3 regions of the Burkholderia sp. THE68 genome follow, and region 3 is predicted to be linked to each of the others. Evidence: predicted binding sites of a transcription regulator. Region 3 holds the regulator's gene; each other region holds the start of a gene.
The links. Region 3 encodes HrcA, which represses chaperone genes, less so after heat shock. Its sites were predicted from a motif close to TTAGCACTCNNNNNNNNNGAGTGCTAA; they were not measured.

Region 1 (6,069 bases), 1.1 Mb from region 3:
TTTTTCGCACGGCGCGAGCTTCTTTCGAAGCCCGCGCAATGTAATCGGGCCGAAGCCGAATTACATGTCCATGCCCATGCCGCCCATGCCGCCGGGCATGCCGCCAGCCATCGGAGCATCTTCCTTCGGCAGTTCGGCAACGGCTGCGTCGGTCGTCAGCAGCAGGCCTGCCACCGATGCCGCGTTTTGCAGCGCGGTGCGCGTGACCTTCGTCGGGTCGACGACGCCAGCTTCAACCAGGTCGCCGTACTCGCCGGTCGCCGCGTTGTAGCCGTAGTTGCCTTGACCAGCCGCAACAGCCGCCACCACGACAGAGGCTTCTTCGCCGCCGTTCGTGACGATCTGGCGCAGCGGCTCTTCCATCGCACGCAGGACGATGCGGATGCCCGCGTCCTGGTCCGAGTTCGCGCCCTTCACGCCTTCGACAGCCTTGCGAGCGCGGATCAGCGCAACGCCGCCGCCAGCCACGATGCCTTCTTCAACGGCAGCACGGGTTGCGTGCAGCGCGTCTTCGACACGTGCCTTCTTTTCCTTCATTTCGACTTCGGTCGCAGCGCCGACCTTGATCACCGCAACGCCGCCAGCCAGCTTGGCCACGCGCTCTTGCAGCTTTTCACGGTCGTAGTCCGACGTCGCTTCTTCGATCTGCTTGCGCACTTGCTTCACGCGCGCTTCGATGTTCACGGCTTCGCCGGCGCCATCGATGATCGTCGTGTTTTCCTTGCCCACTTCGATGCGCTTCGCCTGGCCCAGCTCAGCCAGCGTCGCCTTTTCGAGCGTCAGGCCGGTTTCTTCCGCAACCACTTGACCGCCGGTCAGGATCGCGATGTCTTCCAGCATGGCCTTGCGACGGTCGCCGAAGCCCGGAGCCTTGACAGCAACCGTCTTCAGGATGCCGCGGATGTTGTTGACGACCAGCGTTGCGAGCGCTTCGCCTTCGACGTCTTCAGCGATGATCAGCAGCGGACGGCCAGCCTTCGCGACTTGTTCCAGCACCGGGAGAAGGTCACGGATGTTGGAAACCTTCTTGTCGTGCAGCAGCACGAACGGGTTTTCCAGCACGGCGACTTGCTTGTCCGGGTTGTTGATGAAGTACGGCGACAGGTAACCGCGGTCGAACTGCATGCCTTCCACGACGTCCAGCTCGTCTTCCAGCGACTTGCCGTCTTCGACGGTGATCACGCCTTCCTTGCCGACCTTGTCCATCGCTTCAGCGATGCGATCGCCGATCGACGTGTCGCTGTTCGCCGAGATCGAGCCGACTTGCGCGATTTCCTTGTTGGTCGTGCAGGGCTTGCTGATCTTGCGCAGTTCTTCGATTGCTGCGGCCACGGCCTTGTCGATGCCGCGCTTCAGGTCCATCGGGTTCATGCCCGACGCGACGTACTTCATGCCTTCGCGAACGATCGATTGCGCCAGAACGGTAGCGGTCGTGGTGCCGTCACCTGCGTTGTCGCTGGTCTTGGAAGCCACTTCCTTGACCATTTGCGCGCCCATGTTCTGGAGCTTGTCCTTCAGTTCGATTTCCTTCGCGACCGAGACACCGTCCTTGGTGACCGTCGGGCCGCCGAACGAACGCTCGAGCACGACGTTGCGGCCCTTCGGACCCAGCGTGACCTTGACCGCGTTGGCCAGGATGTTCACGCCTTCGACCATCTTGGCGCGTGCGGTATCGCCAAAAGTGACTTCTTTAGCTGCCATATCCAAACTCCTTGATTCGATTCGGTTTGCTGGCTTCGCCCAAGCGCGCCCGAACGGGGCTGCGGCTCGATGGCGAAGCCGAACGTGCAGGAAGGATGCTTACTTGACCAGAACGGCCATGATGTCTTCTTCGCGCATGACGAGCAGTTCCTGCCCGTCGACCTTGACGGTCTGGCCAGCGTACTTGCCGAACAGAACGCGGTCGCCCACCTTCACGTCGAGGGCGTTCTGCACGCCCTTGTCATCGCGCTTGCCCGGGCCGATGGCCAGGACTTCGCCTTGATCCGGCTTTTCTGCCGCGGCTTCCGGGATCACGATGCCCGATGCGGTCTTGGTTTCCTGGTCCAGACGCTTGACGATGACGCGATCGTGCAAAGGACGAAGGTTCATACACACTCCTCTCTTGATTGAGACTGAAAACGCGGGAAAACCCATCCGTTGAGAACGATCTCGCCGGACGGCAATCTTGTTAGCACTCTCGTGCAGTGAGTGCTAATTATATGGACCGAGTTTGACAATTTCAAGGAGGGGGATGAGCGGGGAATCCCGTAGGACGGCGCGCGGACATGCTGGCGCATCCCTAAGACCAATGAATACAGTGCTTTCGATTGAAGCGATTAATGTCGAATCGCAAAAAGTGATTTGGTCAGATCAGGGTTTTTACCGATACGTCGCCGGCCTACACTGCCTCTCAACGACGAAGCAGTGGAAAGACACTTCACCACCGGCAACGTTCCCCAAATCAGCATTCGGAGGCTCATCATGTTCAAGTCCATCGTTCCCGCCATCGCCATCGCTGCCGTTCTGGCGGTTCCCGGTTTCGCGCAGGCGCGCGAAGACGGCCCGGTCACCCGCGCGCAAGTGCGCGCCGAGCTGGTTCAACTCGAGCGCGCGGGCTACAACCCCGTCAGCAGCGAAGTCGACTATCCCGCCGACATCCAGGCCGCAGAAGCGCGCGTCGCGGCTCAGGGCGTCGCCGCCAGTTCATTCGGTGGCGCGGGCGAAGGTGCGTCGGCATCGGGCAAGGCCAGCAATGCCGTCAACGCGATCGACTTCAATCGCCCGTAAGCGATTCGTCGACCGAGAGCGAAGCCCGGCCAGGCGCCGGGCTTTGCGCTTTTCGAAACGATGAATTGACCCGCCCGACGCCTTTCATCACGCTGTAAACCACGGATTCGACGATGTTTTCAGACTGCGCTTTTTCATCGGTCAGTCCGGCGGCACTACAATTTGTGTCTGCCGTTGACACAAATTTCGGATCCACCGCCTCATGCCCATGCCGTCGCCGCGCCTCGTTTTCGCCTCTCTCGGACTGATCGCCCTCGCCGCCTGCGGAGGGCGCAACGCGGTCGCGCCGAGCTATCAGCAGGAATTGTTCAGCACCGGCGCAAGCCCGTTCGCGCACAACTTCGACGCCACCGTGAACGAAACCTGCGAAGCCGCGCGCCGCGCGCTGCTGTCGCAAGGATTTCTCACGACGATGGGCCAGCCCGACACCGTCGATGCCACCAAGAACTTCCAGCCGAGCGCCGAAACGCACGTCGCGGTGTCCTTTCATGTGGTCTGCACGCCCGGCGAGAACGCGACGAACCAGAGCATCGCGTATGTGAACGCCGTGCAGGACGGCTACGCGCTCAAGAAAAGCGATACATCGGCGAGCGTTGGTTTGAGCGTGCTCGGCTCGCTCTCGCTGCCGATCCGCTCGAACAGCGACGCAATGGTCAAGATTTCCAGCGAAACCGTGCCGGCGGGCAAGTTCTACGACCGTTTTTTCAATCTGATGGGCCATTACCTGAACACGGTGCCGCGCAGCGCGCCCGTCGCCGCCGATGAAGTGAAGAGCAAGCCGCTCGCGCCGTCGCTCATCGTCAACTCGCCGGAACTCACGCCGACGCCGATCGTCGTGCAGACGCCCGCCGCCGCGACCGCGATTCAGGCGTCGGATGCGGTCGCGGCGGGCGCGTCGGCGGCGGAGGCGGCAGCGGCCGCAGCGCCATCGGCGCCACGCACCACCGCCACGCAATGACTCACACCGTCGGTCAGTTCGGCACGTTGACGGCGCCGCCCGTCACCGTGATCGCATTCGCACCCGGATCGGTTGCGATCGGCGGCAGGTTCGATACCGAAAGCGCCGGCGCCGAGCCCGCCGTGCCGCCCCGCGCGACCGTGCGTACCACCTGCGAAGGCGGCAGCGGCGCGTTGCTCTTCAGGTGATTCCACATCAGGTTCAGCGCCTGAATGTTGTAGTAGTGGACCGGGATGAAGCGCGTGTCGAAGCCGGCCACGCTGAGGAACGCGTCGAAATGCTGACCGTTCGTGATCTCATAGAGCGAAAGCTGGCTCTTGCTTCCTTCCGCGACGCGATTCGCGCCGAGATACGGGCGCGACGCGTGATTGATCGGCACGAGCGCATCCGCGCGGCCCTGCACGATGATCGCGGGCTTGCCGCGCAGGTTCGCGTTCACGCGGATCGCGTTCACGCTGCCCATCATCGTCGCATTGCCGTCGGTCCATAGCGAGCGCAGGCACGCCGCGCCCGCGTAGCTCGCGTCGGGCGTCGCGAAGCGATGATCCGCCGCGCCCGTATTCCCCGCGTTGTAGACGAGGTTGATGCCGTTGGTCGGCGGCACGCCGTTGCCGTTGCCAAAGAGCGTCGGCATCGGCGAGATGATCGGCGTGACGCCCGCTGCCCCCGTCGCCGCGTTGGTCGTGCCGAAGCTGAAATTGCACAGGTTGTCGAGCACGCTCGCCTTCATGTAGGCGTCGGCATAAGTGACGGCCACCGCCGGCACCGCTTGCGAATCCCACATCGGCGCCTGGAGCGTGTCCGAGTCGGTCTGGTAGCCCGCCTGATGCAACTTGTTCAGCGCGTCGGTCGCCTGCGTGACGGTGCTACCGCTCGCGATGAACCCGTTGACAGCGAGCGTCGCGCAGCGCGCCGTGCGGATCGCGTTGGTGGTCGCCACGGGCAGCGCCGTCAGATAAGGCGCACCGGCCGCGGCGGGCGCGAGCGCCGCGCACGGTTGCAGCAGATTGGCGAGCGTCATGTAATCCGCGAGCGGCCGCCCGAACGAGCCGACCGGCACGCCGCCCTGCCGCACCGAAACCTGCGACGGCAAGTTCAGGTTGATCTGCGGCTCGCCGACGACCACCGCCGTGATCCAGCCATCGGTATCCTGCTCGGCCGCCGCCAGCGACGCGCCGCCGCCGTTGCTCACCGATGCCGCGATCGTCGTGATGCTGCCTGTGTTGTAGCGCACCTGATGCGTCGAACCGCTGACCGGGCCGAACATGTCGTTGAGCGCCCAGTACGCGAACTGGATCGCCTGCAAGGTGTTCTTGCCCCAGTCCTTTTCCGGGTTTTGCTGCGAATGCGCGTGCTTGTACGCGTAACGATTCGGGAATGCCGAATTGAACGACGACAGCGCCGATGCGTCGACGTTCGCCTTGAATATCGCCTTGGTCCCGGCGATATTCGCGTTGGCAAGCGTGCCGTCGATCATCGTGACGAGATTGGTCGCGAGTTCGTGGCCGCCGTTGCCGCTGCCCTTGTCGGTGTAGGCAACCGCACAGCCGCGCTTCAGGCCCCACTCGCCCGCGGCCGAGATCGCGCCGTAGACGCCACGCGATCCCGACGACGTCGCGGTGACAATGCACGGCTGATCCGGGTTGAAGCTCGCCGGAATCTGCACGAGCAGGCTGACGTTCTGCGTGCCGCTGCCATCGTCGGCGTAAGCGATGTATTCCTTGCCCGCGATCTTGCCCTCGCCGAGCGTGTCGTTGCCGTTCAGATCGACGTTCGGGCCCCAGAACCGGCCGTAGCCGCCGTTCGCCGTCATATCGACGAGCGCACGATAGTTCGAGTAGATGGCGAGGCGCCGCAATTCCGCCGCCGTCGGCGCTGCCGGATTGGCGATGCCCGGTGCGCTCGCCGACGCGAGGCCCGTCTTGCCGAGACCGGCGGTCAGCAGGTCGTCGGAGGTGCCGTCGTAGGTCTGGGTGTTGACCGAGCCGGAGACGAAGCTCGGCAAAGTGTTCGTCGGCTGCCCGCTGCTGTTGTCGTCATCGCCGCCGTGGCATGCGGCGAGCGTCGCTGCCGCGAGCACCGCGAACGCGCCGAGCGCGGCCGCGCGCGGCACGTTCTGCAAAGCCTGCGATCTCTGGAAACGCGCGATTCTTTTCATTGTCAGTCTCCGCCATCCGTTTCGATTGAGTGGAGCAACCCGCGACGTGCGTCCACAGCACAAGTATCGCGCTGTATAAGGTCAGCGAAAAGTCGCGGCGAATGCGCCAAACGACAACGGGCTCCGGCGGGAATGCCGGAGCCCGTTCAAAGTCCCGCGGGCGAAGCAGGTGGCGTCGTGCGAT
Region 2 (6,069 bases), 170 kb from region 3:
ACTCGGCTTCACGCCGCCGCGCCGCGTGCAGATCGAATTCAGCCACGCCGTTCAGACCGTCACGGACACTTCCGGCGCGGAAATCAGCGGCGAAGCGATCTGCGAACTCTTCAAACGCGAGTATTTCGACGCGGGCGGACCGGTATCGCGTATCGACGCTTCGACCCTGTCGGTGTTCGGAAAGCGCGTCGTGATCGCGCCGGCGGCAAGCGCGCCGAGCGGCGATGTCTGGGCGCAGACGGTCGCGGCAGCACTCGGCGTGGACGCGAGCGTGAACTGGTTTGAAACCGCCGTCACGGCGAGCGGCGACACGGCCGCGTTCGTCGGCTGCCGCGTCGGCGACGGCCAGACGCGCTTCGGCGTCGCGGTGCATGCCAATCCGGCGCTCGCGGTCGCCGATGCGGTCGTGAGCGCGGTGAACCGTTCGAAGCGCGTCGTGCAGGAGGATCGGCAGGACGAGGCGATGGAGGCGGCGTAAGCCTCAGCGCAAGGCGGCGCGCGCGGCGCTATTCCAGCGCGACGCGCGTCGCCTGCAGCGCAAGCAGCTGCCACTGCCCTTCGGTCTGGACGTGCACGGCGGTATAGGCGATCGGAAAAAGCAGCGCGCCGTTCTTCGATTCCATCTCGATCAGCGCGCGCCCGGACACGAGACACGTATCGCGCCCCGCGGGCAGCACATCCTGCGACTGAATCTCGATCTGACGATAGCGGCGGCGGCCTGCGGTAATGGCGTCGATGAACTGGCGCTTCGTCTCCCGCTTGCCGTTCGTATGGACGTAGCTGACGTTTTCAGCCAGCAGCGCATCCAGCGCGGGGCCGTCGCTCTCGACCATCGCACGAAAACGGTCACGCTCGAGGCCGCGGATGGCCTCAATGGTTTTTGCCGGCATCTGTCCATTCCCCTTGTGTCGAGGAACCGATACGCCGGCGCCCCGTCAAAAGTTGTATTGCAGATATAGCTGGCTGAAATTTATACCAGGATTCGGGTCTTTGATACCTGCGTTCGACAGATGCTGGAATCGGAAGCCCGCCTGATAGCTCTGTTTTTCGCCGAAGATCATGCCGACGCCGACCATGTCGGCGAACTGGAAGGCCGTCGACACGGTGAAATCCTGCGTGATGCGCGCGTGCGAAAGCAGCCGCACGCCGACGCCCGCCTCGATGAACGGCCGGAAGTAGCCCGAACTCTTCACGAAGCGCACGACCGGCGTAAGGCCGACTTCCCAGATGCTCGGGTGGACGGCGTTGTCCTCGGTCGTATGCCAGTAGGATACGTGCCCTTCGCCGATGAGCGTGAAATGGAATCCGCCGATCTCCCACCAGGTGAGGCCCGGGTCCCAGGCGACGCCGAGATCGAGTTTCTTGATGTCATGGTTGGCGACGCCGCCAGCGACCTGAACGCCGAACCTGTCCGCGTGCGCCGCTGCCGACGCGAGGCCGAACGCGGCGCAGACTGCCGAACGGAAAATCCACGAACTCTTGTTTTTATGCATGAGCACCCCATTTTCCTCGGATGACGGGCGTGTTTCATTAACAGCGTTGTCTGGCGAATTCTAGAGACGTTTTTCAAGATGTGCAGAAAGCGTAACGACGCGCTCCATTCTGTTGAATTTTCTTTCGCCGCAATGCACAAAAGCGGTAATCGATTCGAAAGCGAACGGCTGGTCGGTATAATATTCCGCTTTTGTCTCAACAATCTGTCCTATTGACCTCGCAAATTCGATAGCTTTTGTGGGAACTCACACATTCTCCTGCCCTCTAACACTTAGCACTCGCTAAACCGGAGTGCTAATATCGTGTCTGACTTGCCGCCGTTAAGCGGCGAGTGAATTGTTGATAAGGAGCTAATGAGCGTGACCAATGCGATGACCCTTCCGAATGTTCTGAGCTCGGCACCTGCCAAGGCATCTTCGGCAGGCGCGCTGACGTACGCACAGTCGTCGATGCTGACCGGCCAGATCGGCAACATCGATTCCTATATACAAGCAGTGAACCGCATTCCGATGCTTTCGCAAGCAGAGGAACGTCAGTACGCCACCGAATTCCGCGAGCAGGGCAACCTGAACGCCGCGCGCCAGCTCGTGCTTTCGCACTTGCGCCTCGTAGTGTCGATCGCCCGCAACTACCTTGGCTACGGCCTGCCGCACGCAGACCTGATCCAGGAAGGCAACATCGGTCTGATGAAGGCCGTGAAGCGCTTCGACCCCGAGCAAAACGTACGCCTGGTTTCGTACGCGATGCACTGGATCAAGGCCGAGATCCACGAGTACATCCTGCGCAACTGGCGCATGGTGAAGGTCGCCACAACCAAGGCGCAGCGCAAGCTGTTCTTCAACCTGCGCAGCCACAAGACGAGCCATTCGGCGTTCACGCCGGACGAGATCGAAGGTCTCGCGAGCGAGCTGAACGTGAAGCGCGAGGAAGTCGCGGAGATGGAAACGCGCCTGTCGGGCGGTGATATCGCGCTCGAAGGCCAGATCGACGACGGCGAGGAAGCATTCGCGCCGATCGCCTATCTTGCAGACTCGCACAACGAGCCGACGAACGTCATCGCCGCGCGCCAGTTCGACAAGCTGCAAAGCGACGGACTCGCCGACGCGCTGGAATCGCTCGATGAGCGCAGCCGCCGCATCATCAAGGCGCGCTGGCTCGACGTGCAGGACGATGGCTCGGGCGGCAAGACGCTGCATGAACTGGCCGACGAGTTCGGCGTGTCGGCGGAACGCATCCGCCAGATCGAAGCGAGCGCGATGAAGAAAATGCGCTCCGCGCTGCACGACTACGCGTAATACCTGACTGTGCCGTAGCAGAAGTTGCGAAGCCCGCCGTCGACGAGACGGCGGGCTTTTTCTTTTGACCTTGACCTGAAAAGCAAACGGCACCCGAAGGTGCCGTTTGCTTTCAACCATCGACTACCGCATCACGCCGGCATCGGCGCGGTGCCGCCGCCGTTGCCCGACAGACGCGTGGACAATTGCGTCGCATAACGCTGCGCCGCCGCGCCCACGACGATGTGGAACGTATCGGCCGACACCCACGCAACATCCAGCGACGACAGACGTTGACGATCCACCGACGACGGATCGCGCACGACCACGCGCAGGCGCGTCTGCGCAACCGCGTCGATCGAAGCGATGTTGGTCGCGCCGCCGAACACGGCGAGCCAGCGGAACGGGTCCGGATCGAGCGGGCCGGGCGTCTGGTCGGCGCTCACAGCCGCTGCCACCGGTTGTGCCGGCGTCGACGATGCCGGCGTCGCGCCACGCGTCGACGAATGTTCCAGCTCGGTGCGGATTTCATCGGCGATCAGGTCGGCTTCCGGTCCGATGATCACCTGCACGTTGGTCGCGCCGCGCTTGAGCACGCCGCGCGCGCCGATGCCCTTCAACTGCGGCTCCGACACTTTCTCCGAATCCACCACCGACAGACGCAGACGCGTCGTGCAGGCATCGACGAGCGTCAGGTTAAACGCGCCGCCGAGCGCCGCGATGTACTTCGCCGCACGCGTGTTCGACACAGCCGCAGCGCCCGGAACCGGCGGAATCAGACCGCCATCGACCGTGGTTGCGACATCGGTTTCTGCATCGGTCGTGGCCGGCTCGCGGCCCGGCGTCGCCATGTTGAACTTGCGGATGAAGAAGCGGAACAGGCCGTAGTAAATGACGAAATAGACGATGCCGATCGGAATCGCCATCCAGCCGCGCTGCGACAGGCCGTAGTTCAGCACATAGTCGATCGCGCCCGCCGAGAACGTGAAGCCGAGATGGACGCCGAGCGCCGAACAGATCGCGAGCGACAGACCCGTCAGCACGGCGTGAATCGCGTAGAGCACCGGCGCGAGGAACATGAAGCTGTATTCGATCGGTTCGGTCACGCCCGTGAGGAACGCGGTCAGCGCCATCGAGAACAGCAGGCCGCCGACGATCGCGCGGCGCTCCTTCGGTGCCTCATGGAACATCGCGAGACACGCGGCCGGAAGACCGAACATCATGATCGGGAAGAAGCCGGTCATGAAGCCGCCCGCGGTCGGATCGCCCGCGAAGAAGCGATGCAGGTCGCCGTGCACCACCGCGCCGCCGCCCGGAGGCGTGAACGAGCCGAACACGAACCATGCGAGCGAGTTGATGATGTGATGCAGACCCGTCACGAGCAGGATGCGGTTCAGCACGCCGAACACGAACGTGCCGAGCGCGCCGGCCGTCGTCAGCCAGTTGCCCGCCGTGTCGATGGCCGCCTGCACCGGCTGCCATATGTAGCCGAGCACGATGCCGAGTATCAGACACGTGACGCCCGTAATGATCGGCACGAAGCGCTTGCCGCCGAAGAACGCCAGATATTCGGGCAGCTTGATGTCCTTGAAGCGGTTGTACATGTAGCCCGCAATCACCCCGGCGATGATCCCCGACAGCACGCCCATGTTGAGCTTGTCGTTGATGTCCTTCATCACCGCCACTTCGATCAGATAGCCGATCGCGCCGGCGAGACCCGCCGTGCCGTTGTTGTCCTTCGCGAAGCCCACCGCCACGCCGATGGCGAACAAAAGCGGAAGGTTGGTGAAGATCGCATCGCCGGCGTCGGCGATCATCTTGATGTTGAAGACATCAGGCTGGCCGAGACGCAGAAGCAGGCCGGCCACCGGAAGTACGGCGATCGGCAGCATCAGCGCGCGGCCTAGTCGCTGCATCTTTGCAAACGGGTTGGCGTCCATCGGGTTCTCCAAAAATATAAGTCTTGTCGTTACTGCTGCGGGGATTGCGAAAAAGGCTCCGCGAAGCTGTCAGAAGGACGGACGATCAGTCCTGCGGCCAGATTTCGCGGCTTGCCGCTCTTACTGCCTGTGCCGATTCGAGCGCGAGGCAGTCCTCGGCGCGCTGACGGCACAGTTGGTAATCGAGATTGCGCACGCGCGCCTTGATGCCGGGCACCGTGCCCGGATCGACCGACAGTTCGGTCACGCCGAGGCCGACGAGCAACGGAGCCGCGACCGGATCGCCGCCGAGCGCGCCGCACACGCCGACCCACTTGCCGTGCTTTTCCGCGCCCTGCACGGCCACCTTGATGAGGCGCAGCACGGCGGGATGCAGGCCGTCGGACTGCGCGGCGAGATCGGGCTGGCAGCGGTCCATCGCGAGCGTGTACTGCGTGAGGTCGTTGGTGCCGATCGAGAGGAAATCCGCGTATTTCGCGAGTTGGTCGGCGAGCAGCGCCGCCGACGGCACTTCGATCATCACGCCCACTTCGATCGGCTCCGTGCGGCCCGCTTCGCGCGCCAGTTCGTCGATACGCGCGCGCAGGCGCTGCAGTTCGCCGGCGTCCGTCACCATCGGCAGAAGGATGCGTACCGCGCCCAGCGGCTTCACGGCAAGCAGGCCGCGCAACTGATCGTCGAGCAGATCGGGGCGCACTTGCGCGAGACGGATGCCGCGCAGGCCGAGCGCCGGGTTTTCCTCGGGCGGAAGGGTCAGATAATCGACTTCCTTGTCCGCGCCGACATCGAGCGTGCGGATGATCGCGGTACGGCCTTGCAGTGCATCGACGATGCCCTGATAGCTTTGCGCGTGCTCCGCGACCGTCGGCGCCGACTGGCGATGGATGAACAGAAGTTCGGTGCGCAGCAGGCCGACCGCGTCCGCGCCGTTTTCGACGGCGGCCCTGGCATCGTCGAGCGTGGCGATGTTCGCGGCCACTTCGATATGGCGGCCGTCCTTCGTGGATGACGCTTCCTGCGACATCTTGCGATTCGCCTCACGCACGTTCGCGAGACGCTCGCGTTCGGCGCGCGCGCGTTCGACGTCGAGTTGCGTCGGCGCATGTTCGATGCGGCCCGCCGATGCGTCCACGACCACTTGCGTGCCTTCGGGAATCGCGTGCAGCGCATCGCCGATGGCGACGAGCGCCGGAATGCCGATCTGCCGCGCGATGATCGCCGCGTGCGAAGTCGCGCCGCCGCGCGCCATCACGAGCGCGGTGACGCGCGTGCGGTCGAGCGACGACAGGTCGGACGGCGTGAACTCGGTGGCCGCGAGCACGGTTTCCGCCGGCAGCTCGACTGCCGCCGTGTTCGTGAGA
Region 3 (6,069 bases):
ATCTCCGCCGGTTCGAGCGAGGCGAGCACGTCGTTCAGGTCGGGATCGATATCGGCGAGACCGCGCACCTTCGAGATGATCGCGCCGAGCTGAGAGATCATCGCTTCGTCGGATTCGGAGAGCGCGCCGAGCGCGCCTTGAACGCCGTCGATGAGACTCGCCGAATGCGATAGCCGATGATGCTCCGCGCTCACTTCCTCCCATTCGCCCGGCTGCGGCGCGAGCTTGTCGAATTCGCTCAGCTGCCACGCGAGACGCTCGCGCTCCAGTTGCAGTTCGCGGTCGCGGCTTTGCGCGGTCTCGACGGCTTGCTGTGCATCGCGCATGGCGCGCCACGCACGATTCACCGCGCCGGCGGTATCGATCAATTGCGCGTGGGTGTCGAAGAGTTCCCGCTGCGCGTCGGGCCGCATCAGCAATTGATGCGCGTGCTGACCGTGAATATCGACGAGCATTTCGCCCACTTCGCGCAGTTGCGCGAGCGTCGCGGGCGTGCCGTTGATGAACGCGCGCGAGCGTCCGCCCGAGTCGATCACACGGCGCAGCATGACCGAGTCGCTGTCCTGCGACAGCGCGTGCTCGTCCAGCCAGCGCGTGACCTGCGGATGCGTGCCGAATTCCGCGGTGATGTCGGCGCGCGCCTGACCGGTTCGCACGACGCTCGCGTCGCCGCGCGCGCCTAGCGTGAGCGCGAGGGCGTCGATCAGGATCGACTTGCCCGCGCCGGTTTCACCCGAAAAGACCGTGAAGCCTGGATCGAAATCGATATCCAGTGTGGCGACGATGACGAAATCTCGAATGGAAAGATGACGGAGCATGGACGCTTCGGAAAGGGGATTCGGAATTCGGGATGCGGGTGGATCAGAGCGCCGAAGAATCCTGCGACGGATGCTCGTTCCAGTGCAGCTTTTTGCGCAACGTCGCGTAGGTGCTGTAGCCGACCGGATGCAGCACCGGCACCGTATGCTTCGAGCGCCGCACTTCGATCACGTCGTTCAGCTCGACGGCGGTGAACGACTGCATGTCGAAGTTCACGTTGACGTCTCGCCCGCCGATGATCTGGATGGTCACCTTGGAATCGTCGGGCAGCACGATCGGACGATTCGACAGCGAATGCGGCGCGATCGGCACGAGCACGAAGCCCTGCAACTGCGGATGGAGAATCGGCCCCGCCGAGGACAGCGCGTAGGCGGTCGAGCCGGTGGGCGTCGCGACGATCAGGCCGTCGGAGCGCTGGTTGTACATGAAGTGGCCATCCACCGAGACGCGCAGTTCCGCCATGCCGGAGAAGCCGCTGCGATTCACCACGACATCGTTGAACGCGAGCGCGTGGTAGATCGGCTTGTCGTCGCGCATGATGCGCGCTTCGAGCAGGCTGCGCTCCTCGCGCTCGAACTGGCCGGCGAGCATCTGCGGCACCAGTTCGCGGACCGCCTTGAGCGGGATGTCGGTGATGAAGCCGAGCCGCCCGTGATTCACGCCGATGAGCGGCGTCTTGTACGGCGCGAGCTGGCGGCCGATGCCAAGCATGGTGCCGTCGCCGCCGAGCACGATCGCGACGTCCGCGCGCGCGCCCATCTCGGCGATGGACAACGCCGGGAACTCCGTCACGCCGACGTCCTTCGCCGTGCCCGCCTCGAACACGACCTCGAAGCCTTGCTGGGCCAGGTGATCGGCGAGCGATCTCAGCGGCGCCTCGATGCCGGGCGTGTTGGTGCGCCCCACGAGGGCGACGGTCTTGAATTGGCCAATTTCCATGCCGGCATTACACCATAGTCAGAGAGCGAAAAGAACCGTGCGCGACGGCGTTCTGGCGCGCTTTCGCCGGACCGCGCAGCGTCGCGCGGGCACGCGCGTTGTTTCTCGCTAGAATGGAGCGGACGTTGAACGTAGCACTCGCGGCGCGGCACGCCGCCCCTCGACTCGTTGAGCTAAAATTTCCCCATGCTAGACCCACGTGCACAAACCCTCCTCAAGACGTTGATCGAGCGCTACATCGCCGAAGGTCAGCCGGTCGGTTCGCGCACGTTATCACGTCATTCCGGTCTCGAACTGAGCCCCGCGACGATCCGCAATGTCATGTCGGATCTCGAGGAGCTCGGTCTCGTCTCGAGCCCGCATACGTCGGCGGGGCGGATTCCCACGCCGCGCGGCTACCGGCTCTTCGTCGACACGATGCTGACTGTAGAAGCGCCCGAAGACGAAGCGATGACCACCGCGGTCAAGACCCGCCTGCAAGGCGAGGAACCGCAGAAGATCGTCGCGGCGGCGGCGAGCGTGCTGTCCAATCTGTCGTCGTTCGCGGGCGTCGTGCTCACGCCGCGCCGCAGTCACATGTTCAAGCAGATCGAGTTCATGCGGCTGTCGGACAAGCGCATCCTGCTCATCATCGTGACGCCCGAAGGCGACGTGCAGAACCGCATGATGGCGACGCAGCGCGACTACTCGCCCTCGCAGCTCGTCGAAGCCTCCAATTACATCAACGCGCACTTTGCGGGCCTGTCTTTCGACGAAGTGCGCCGGCGCCTGCGCGAGGAAATCGACCAGTTGCGCGGCGACATGACCACGCTCATGCAGGCGGCCGTGGTCGCGAGTACGGCCGAGACCGACCCCACGGACACCGTGCTCATTTCCGGCGAGCGCAATCTGCTCGAAGTGGCGGACCTTTCGTCCGACATGGCGCGGCTGCGCAAGCTTTTCGATTTGTTCGACCAAAAGACGAGCCTCCTGCAATTGCTGGATGTATCGAGTCACGCACAAGGCGTGCAGATTTTCATCGGCGGCGAGTCGAATCTCGTGCCGATCGAGGAAATGAGCGTCGTGACGGCGCCGTACGAAGTCAACGGAAAGATCGTCGGCACGCTCGGCGTGATCGGCCCGACGCGCATGGCGTACAACCGCGTGATTCCGATCGTGGACATCACCGCGCGCCTGCTGTCGATGTCGCTCAGTCACCAGTAACGCCATCTTGGCGCGCCGCGCGAGGCTGTGCCACTAGGCCGTTCGGCCAATGATGCGCGTTCGGGCGCGCCGCTATAATGGTCTTCACCTTTTCCGACGACCTTTCCCGGCCCGCCTGCCCCTATGCGTTTCGACCTCGAGTTGCCCTCGCAGCCCAGCGCTTCGCATCGCGTCGCGGTGCTGCTGATCAATCTCGGCACGCCGGACGCGCCCACGCCGCGGGCGGTGCGCAAGTATCTGGCGCAATTCCTGTCCGATCCACGCGTCGTCGAAATTCCCTCGCTCGTGTGGCAGGTGATTCTGCGCGGGCTGATCCTGCCGTTTCGCGGGCGCTCCTCGGCGAAGAAGTACGCGCAGGTCTGGATGCCCGAAGGCTCGCCGCTGCGCGTGCATACCGAAAAGCAGGTCGACGGGTTGCGGCGGCTCTTTGCGGCGAACGACTATCACGTGATCGTCGACTACGCGATGCGCTACGGCACGCCGGGCATCGGCGCGATGCTCAATCAACTGAAGCTCGAAGGCGCCGATCGCATTCTGCTTCTGCCGATGTATCCGCAGTATTCGTCGTCCACGACCGCCACCGCGTTCGACGATGCCTTCGCCGCGCTCAGGCGCGTGCGTAATCAGCCGGAAATCCGCACGATTCGTCACTACGCGGATCATCCGGCGTATATCGGCGCGCTGGCGGAACAGGTGCGCGATTATTGGCGTCACCACGGCCAGCCGGATTTTGCCGCGGGCGACAAGCTCGTGCTGAGCTTCCACGGCGTGCCCAAGCGCACGATGGATCTCGGCGACCCGTATCACGACCAGTGCCAGCAGACGGGCGCGCTGCTCGCGTCCGCGCTCGGACTCACGCCGGTGGAATGCCGTGTGACGTTCCAGTCGCGTTTTGGCCGCGCGGAGTGGCTTCAGCCGTACACCGCGCCGACGCTCGCCGAACTGGGCGCGGGCGGCGTCGCGCGCGTGGATGTGTTCTGTCCCGGCTTCACGGCGGATTGTCTGGAGACGATCGAGGAGATCGGCATCGAGGTGCGCGATGAATTCCTGAAGGCCGGCGGCAGGCAGTTCCACCGCATTCCCTGCCTGAATTCCGCGCCCGCATGGATCAAGGCATTGGGTGAAATCGCCGCGCAGCATTTGCAGGGATGGCCGGTGCAGACCGTGCAGCCGCTTACCGCGGTGGCCTGAGGCAGGCTTCAACAAGCATTCACTGATGAACTACAAGATTTCGACGGAACCTGGCGCGCGTTTGCGCATCGACAAATGGCTGTGGGCGGCGCGTTTCTTCAAGACGCGCTCGCTCGCGAGCGACGCGGTCGAGAAGGGGCGCGTGAAGATCGGCGGCGCGAACGTGAAGCCGTCGAAGGACGTGCGCGTCGGCGATATCGTCGAGATCGATATCGAACAGATCGTGTGGCAAGTCGAAGTGCTGGGCCTGTGCGACGTGCGCGGCCCGGCGACGGTCGCGCAGACCCTTTACGCCGAAACGGAAGAGGGCCGGGCGAAACGCGTGGCCGAAGCGGAGCGCCGCAAGACGTTCCGCGAGCCCGCGGCCAACCTGCAGGGCAGGCCGACGAAGCGGGACCGCCGGACTATCGACAAATTTTCTCGTTCGGATTGAAGTAGCTTTCGATGGTCGCGTGAACCCCTCCGTACTCGGTGGTACGGTCGGTCACGACGCCGGACATGCAAATGGTGGTCGTTCCCGCGACGAGTACCAGGGCGACCACCGCGATAGCAAAGGTCAGTTTCATGGTACCCCCGGAGAGCGGGTTGCCCGGGCGCGACGCGGCCGGGTCAGGAAACGGGCAAGGGCTGTAAGCGGTTGAAAAGCATTCGTAGGATTAGGGTTAACGTGCGTCCTGCGCTGCTTGTTTGAAGTGTAGGCGACTCAGGACTTTCCCTCAATCTCAAAATTGCGCGGTGCGGCGAAGTGCGTGTTACCGGCCATTTCCGCGCCATTGAAGTACCGAAGAAGCACTGAAAAAAGTCCGAAAAATTCGTCTGAAGGCTTGAAAATATCTTCGACGACCCAATTTCGGCCGTTAGTGCGAAAAACGCGACCATCTGAATCTGGCCGCGATCGCATCCGGTTCAACTCACAGCAATACACATCAAGCGACATGGAAAACACGCAAGAGAATTCAGCGAGCCAGAACCCGACGCCCGCCGACGATAACGCGCGCCAGGCCGCCGACACGACCAATGCGGCGCAGGCCGCACCGGCAGACGCGCCCGCCGCGCCGCAGCCCGCGCCGAATGAGGCCGAGGCCGCGCTGGCCGAAGCGCAGGCCACCATCGTGGCGCTCAAGGAAGACTTCCTGCGCGCCAAGGCCGAGACGGAAAACGTGCGCCGCCGCAGTCAGGAAGACGTCGCGAAGGCGCATAAATTCGCCATCGAAAATTTCGCGGAAAACCTGTTGCCCGTGCTCGACAGCCTCGAAGCCGCGCTCGCCGATCAATCGACGGATCTCGCCAAGGTGCGCGAGGGCGTCGAGCTGACGCTGCGCCAGCTCACCGGCGCGCTGGAAAAGGGCCGAGTGATCGCGGTGAATCCGGTCGGCGAGAAATTCGATCCGCATCGCCATCAGGCTATTTCCATGGTCCCGGCCGAGCAGGAGCCGAATACCGTCGTCACGGTGCTGCAGAAGGGCTACGTCATCGCCGACCGCGTGCTGCGTCCGGCGCTCGTGACCGTCGCCGCACCGAAGTAAGATCGGCGCCCCACAAAAAAAGTTATAGACCGCATCGTCTTCAGGGTCTTGAAATCGAAACTGGCGCTCTTATCTTGCGTACAGGTATGAATTTTGGGCGTTCGGCCCGGTAAATCGGCAAAAGCCGGCGTCAGGCACGACACACCGCCGCCGCAACGCCAAAGCGAACAAAGCTAGGAGAGTATAAAAAATGGGCAGAATCATCGGTATCGACCTCGGCACCACGAACTCGTGCGTGGCGCTGATGGAAGGCAACCAGGTCAAGGTCATCGAGAACTCGGAAGGCGCGCGCACCACGCCGTCGATCATCGCGTACATGGATGACAACGAGATCCTCGTCGGCGCGCCTGCGAAGCGCCAGTCGGTCACCAACCCGCGTAACACGCTGTAC

Region 1: the regulator HrcA is predicted to act here: its motif matches at 2,171-2,197, upstream of BTHE68_RS10185 (co-chaperone GroES).
Region 2: the regulator HrcA is predicted to act here: its motif matches at 1,766-1,792, upstream of rpoH (RNA polymerase sigma factor RpoH).

What each region holds. Positions count from the first base shown of each region.
Region 1 covers NZ_AP022315.1:2,150,023-2,156,091, forward strand. The annotation lists gene groL (chaperonin GroEL) at 61-1,701, opposite strand; gene BTHE68_RS10185 (co-chaperone GroES) at 1,801-2,091, opposite strand; gene BTHE68_RS10190 (DUF4148 domain-containing protein) at 2,464-2,769, shown strand; gene BTHE68_RS10195 (DUF2242 domain-containing protein) at 2,972-3,727, shown strand; gene BTHE68_RS10200 (D-(-)-3-hydroxybutyrate oligomer hydrolase) at 3,741-5,885, opposite strand.
Region 2 covers NZ_AP022315.1:214,256-220,324, reverse strand. The annotation lists gene leuA (2-isopropylmalate synthase) at 1-478, shown strand, start outside; gene BTHE68_RS01100 (nuclear transport factor 2 family protein) at 507-890, opposite strand; gene BTHE68_RS01095 (acyloxyacyl hydrolase) at 936-1,493, opposite strand; gene rpoH (RNA polymerase sigma factor RpoH) at 1,854-2,789, shown strand; gene nagE (N-acetylglucosamine-specific PTS transporter subunit IIBC) at 2,921-4,708, opposite strand; gene ptsP (phosphoenolpyruvate--protein phosphotransferase) at 4,794-6,069, opposite strand, start outside.
Region 3 covers NZ_AP022315.1:387,750-393,818, forward strand. The annotation lists gene recN (DNA repair protein RecN) at 1-818, opposite strand, end outside; gene BTHE68_RS01870 (NAD kinase) at 862-1,758, opposite strand; gene hrcA (heat-inducible transcriptional repressor HrcA) at 1,945-2,961, shown strand; gene hemH (ferrochelatase) at 3,085-4,152, shown strand; gene BTHE68_RS01885 (RNA-binding S4 domain-containing protein) at 4,178-4,585, shown strand; gene grpE (nucleotide exchange factor GrpE) at 5,088-5,678, shown strand; gene dnaK (molecular chaperone DnaK) at 5,869-6,069, shown strand, end outside.